DNA from 2 places in the Spiroplasma endosymbiont of Panzeria rudis genome. Region 1 is predicted to be linked to the other one. Evidence: riboswitches for the same ligand, from Rfam matches in the RefSeq annotation. Region 1 holds a riboswitch; the other holds the start of a gene.
What was found. Region 1 has a riboswitch for cobalamin ahead of nrdF (class 1b ribonucleoside-diphosphate reductase subunit beta). Riboswitches for the same ligand answer to the same signal wherever they lie in the genome.
Positions count from the first base shown of each region.

Region 2: linked by a shared signal. The riboswitch ahead of AACK89_RS02520 (transposase) and the one ahead of nrdF (class 1b ribonucleoside-diphosphate reductase subunit beta) in region 1 are both predicted to bind cobalamin.

Region 1 covers NZ_OZ026460.1:1,258,202-1,260,680, forward strand. The annotation lists gene nrdE (class 1b ribonucleoside-diphosphate reductase subunit alpha) at 1-121, opposite strand, end outside; gene nrdF (class 1b ribonucleoside-diphosphate reductase subunit beta) at 140-1,159, opposite strand; cobalamin riboswitch at 1,317-1,482, opposite strand; gene coaE (dephospho-CoA kinase) at 1,672-2,265, opposite strand; gene tsaD (tRNA (adenosine(37)-N6)-threonylcarbamoyltransferase complex transferase subunit TsaD) at 2,276-2,479, opposite strand, start outside.
Region 2 covers NZ_OZ026460.1:453,990-456,468, reverse strand. The annotation lists partial or broken gene AACK89_RS02525 (IS3 family transposase) at 1-685, opposite strand, end outside; partial or broken gene AACK89_RS02520 (transposase) at 761-1,096, opposite strand; cobalamin riboswitch at 1,315-1,493, opposite strand; gene AACK89_RS02515 (inorganic diphosphatase) at 1,546-2,100, opposite strand; gene AACK89_RS02510 (hypothetical protein) at 2,200-2,479, shown strand, end outside.

The DNA.
Region 1 (2,479 bases):
CCTCTAATTTTTGAATAAAACGATGAGTATTATTTGACAAAGAAGAAAAATAAACAACATGAATTTTTCCTTCTGGCTTTAATATTTTTTGGTTTGAAACTTTTACAACATCATTATGCATTTTTTTACTCCTTTAAAATTAAAATTCTCAATCTTCATCTTGCGTTTCTACAGTAATGCCCATTACATAAGATGAACCATTACCTGAAAAGAAATCGTGATTTTCATCAGCTCGAGCTGATAATTGATTAAAAATTTCCGGTTTAATTCTTGTTTGTTCTTCACTAAAAGGTGAATCATATCCTAAATTTTGTAAAAACTTACCAGCATTATATAAACTAAACTTAATAGCATCTTCAGCTAAATTAAATTCTTGATATAATTCTGTCAAATATTGCTTTTCTAAATCAATTAATTTAAACAATAAATCAAATACAAATTTTTTCATTTCTTCTTGTTTTTCTTTTGGTAACTTTTCAACTTTTCTTTGATATTTATAGCCACTATAATAATTATGAATAACTTTATCACGTAAAATTAATCTAATAATATCTGAAGTATTAGGTAATTTACTACGAGCAGATAAATAAAATGGTAAATAAAAACCACCATATAATAAAAAACCCGGCATTAAAGCGGCAGCTACTTTCGATTTTAAAGGATCATCACTTGTATAATAAGGAATTAGTGCACGTGCTCTGGCTTGTAAAATTTCATTATTAATTACTCACTCATGAGCAGATTCAATCTGCTCACTAGAACATAAAGTTGAAAAAATTGTTCCGTATGATCGAGCATGAACTGCTACCATAAAAGCAAAATTTGTATAAATAACTTGTTCATGATCAGTTAAAGAATTAGGTATTTGTGCAATATCACCAACCGTTGCCTGAATTGTATCTAATAAAGTTAAACCTGTAAATGTTCTTGTTATTAACTCTTGTCATTTTGGATTTAATGTTTTTCAAGAAGTCAAGTCATTAGAAACAGGAATTTTTTCTGGTAACCAAAAATTTTGAGTAATACGATTTCAAACTTCTAAATCTTTTTCATCATTGATTACATTTCAATTTACAGATCGCATTTTTCCATTAAAATTTTTCATAATATACTCTAATGGTGACTGTGATTGTTGAAAATATTTGTTATCTTTTGCCATTTATTATTACCCCTCTACTTAATTACACAACTAAAAACATCCCCTATATTATATAAAGGATGTTGTCATTATTAAAAATTACTTTATTAAAATTACAAATATTAAAAAATAAAAGTAATTATTAAAAATAATCATTAATTCACACCCAGGAATATAATATCACTTAAAAAATTAGACCGGTCTACTGGCTTAGCTTCATTTTACTTGTTACCCTTCTCAAAGTTTTATCTTCAATGGTTTTGTAACGTTCATCAACATCACAGTTGCTGGGGCAGCAAAGAATTCTCATCTTTTTCCCGAACATCTAAAGTTCCTTGTTATTTAGTTGTATAAATATTCTACTACAAGAAAAACAATTTTGGTAATTTATAAATACATTACTATGTATTTTTTTAACCTCAACTATTTTAAAATTATTCTTAATTTTTTTATTATGAAAATTTTCATTTTAATATACAAAAATAATTTAATATATTTTACTATTGTTTTTTAAAGTAAAAAAACATTAATCTTTATACTTTATTTGTTAATAATTTTTTTTCAACTTTTTGTAATTGTTTAATAAAATCATTAATAGTGCCGTTATTTTTAACAATAAAATCAATATCTTTATTTAAAATTAAATATTTTTTTTGTTGATTTAATAGTGAAATAACTTGTAAATCATTAACATTATCACGTTCTTTTATTCGTTGGATTTTTTTATCTTCCTCAGCCTCAATTAAAAGAATTTTATCAACTAATAAATTTAAATTTGCATTAAATAATACTGCACAATCAATAACAATTAATTCTTGGTGTATTTTATTACGAATAATATCTTCTTCAACAATTTTTACCATTTTTGGTCAAATAATATTTTCTAATTTACGTAAAATATGAGGGTGTTGAAACGCTTCATACCGTAATTTTATTTTATTAATTGTTTTATCACTATTAATAAAAGTATTACCGAATTCATTAATTAATGCTTTTTTTGTTTCTTTTAGTGTATAAATATGTTTAACAACTTTATCAACAAAAATAACATACGCACCTTTATTTTGAAAAAAATTTGTAGCGGTTGTCTTACCTACTCCCGCTTCACCAATAATACCAATAATCATGAGTTCACCCTTACTTATGTTCAATTTGATAACTTGCAAGAATACCAATCATTGCTGCATTATCAGTACAGTATTCTAATTTTGGAACAATTATTTTTAAATTTGGATATTTATTTTTTAAATCTAATACTGCTAATCTTAATTGCTGATTAGCACTAACTCCTCCTGCTAAAACTAAAGTTTTTGGATTATGTTTTTTTAATGCTAATTCAAT
Region 2 (2,479 bases), 570 kb from region 1:
ATTTACCATTAACTTGAACATAAGTTAAATCACTAACAATAACTTCATTTTTAAGCCTATTATTAAAGTTTCTATTAACGATATTGGTTATTTGACTATCGTTGACTTTATTATGATGATTTTTGAATGATAATTTAGTGTATTTTGATATTAAATTATGTTTATTCATAATTTCTTTAATTTTTCTGCGTGACAAATAAATATTCTTTTCTTTTAGAACAACTTTTAATCTTCTTGTTCCATAAACTTCTTTATTTTCTTTAAAAGCACTAATAACAGCTTCATCATAAATATTATTTTGTTTTTTTCTTTTTCCTTTAAATTAAAATAATATGTTGATTTAGAAATTTTTAAAAAACGACACATTGTGCGAATTTTATATTTAACTTTATTTTTAGCAATAATTTCTATTTTCTGCCTATTATTAGTGCTCTTGCTTTAAAATATCATTTTCCATTCGTAACTGTTTTAATTCTTTTCTTAATTTAATTAATTCATTTTCTTCAATAGAACGATTATCTTTAGTTTTAAAACTGCCTGAATTAGTAAATTGCTTAATTCAATTATAAGTAGCTGCTCTTGTAACATTGTACTCTTTAGCAAGACAAGACACTGACTTACCGCTTTGATATAAAGCTACTATTTGTTTTTTAAATTCATCGGTATATGAGTTAATATTGGCCATAATTATAGTTCCTTTCTTTTAACTAATTTGTTCACTTGTCTACGTAATTAGTGTCCAATAAAGTGTAACCTATCCACCATCAAATCTTCTTTGCCTTTTAGGAACTATTACAGGAGTAAAATTACTATTGCGATCTCTTGGTACATCAATTTCAATTTTACCTTGTTGAGTTATTAATTTTTTTGAACTTGTACCATTACGAGCATTTTCAGTAGTACTATGTTGATTTTTTTCATATCCTAAATAATTTTGCATTTCAGAATTCAACATTTTTTCAACTAATCTTTTTGTTAATTCTTTATATAAACCGCCAGGTTTAAAAACTGTTGTTAAATCTTCAGTATTTTCTAGTAATAAATCTACTGCTTTTGATATTGAATCATTATTATTAAAGTTATCTTTTTTAGCCATCTGTAACTCACTCTTTCTAGTCATTTAATTATATTTACTAGAATTAATTAAACATAGTTATTTTTGTAAGTTACACAGATTACTAAACATTTCCATTTGTTCTCGGCTTTCTTTATTTTTTAAATTTAAAACCACCTCATAAAGGTGGTTTAGTTATACTAATCGGAGATAAAACATCAATTAAAATTATATAACTGTTATCTGCACCCAGAGATTAGTTTAGTAGTATTAAATAGATAGGTCTACTGGCTTAACTTCATTTTACTTGTTACCCTTCTCAAAATCTTTGATTTCAATGGATTATGTAACTTTTATCAGTATCACAGTTGCTGGGGCAGCTTAAGATTACTTAATTCCCTTTTATGAACAGTTGTTCATCTATTTAATTTTATTTAGTTGTATTTAATGATAAATGATTTAATATATTTTTAATATATTAAATTTTTTCTTTATTTTTTGTTTAATAATGACACTAATTGTGCTTTTGGTAAATTATTCATTTCATTTTGATATTGTTTAAACATATTTTTACATGTTGTAAGTTCAGTTAATGCTTCTTTTAAGTTACCTCAACCTTCAATTATGACTTTCTTTTTTTGTAATTCTTTATATTGTAGAAAGAAATTAACAATTTCATCACGTAAATGTTGTGGTACATCTTTTAGATCTTGATACTCATTAAAGCGTGGATCAGAATTAACAACACCAAATAATTTAGTATCAACTTCACCACCGTCAATCATTTTAATCATTCCTAAAATTCTAACTTCTACTAAGCAACCAGGGAAAGTTGGATAAGTAATTAAACTAATAATATCTAAAGGATCACCATCGTAATCTAAAGTTTCAGGAATATATCCATATTCACCGGGATAAAAATTAGCACCATAAAGAACACGATCTAATATCATAGTTTTAGATTTTCAATCATATTCATATTTATTACTTGATCCTTTGGGAATTTCAACTACCATTTGCACAATGTTATTTTCGCTTTTATTCATTAATACTTCATCTCCTTTTAAAAATTAATTTTATTATATAATAAATAAACGTTTTTTTATATATAATTAAAATAATAAATGTATTTTAAGGAGTAAAAGATGAGTTTAAAATATGAGAAAAAGTGACAACAATTTAAAAGTAATATGAATAATTCTTTAAAACTAACTACTCATAGAATAGCATTAGTTAGTAGTTTATTAGCAGTTACGACATTAATGACCTTATTAGAAACACCACCTATTTTTTTACCTTTTTTAAAAATTGATTTTGGTAATACTATTAATTTAATTGCATTGTTAATTATTAAACTTACTTATAGTTTTTTAATTGCCATTATTGTTCCTTGACTAAGTTTAATCTTACCTCATTTTCCTTCTG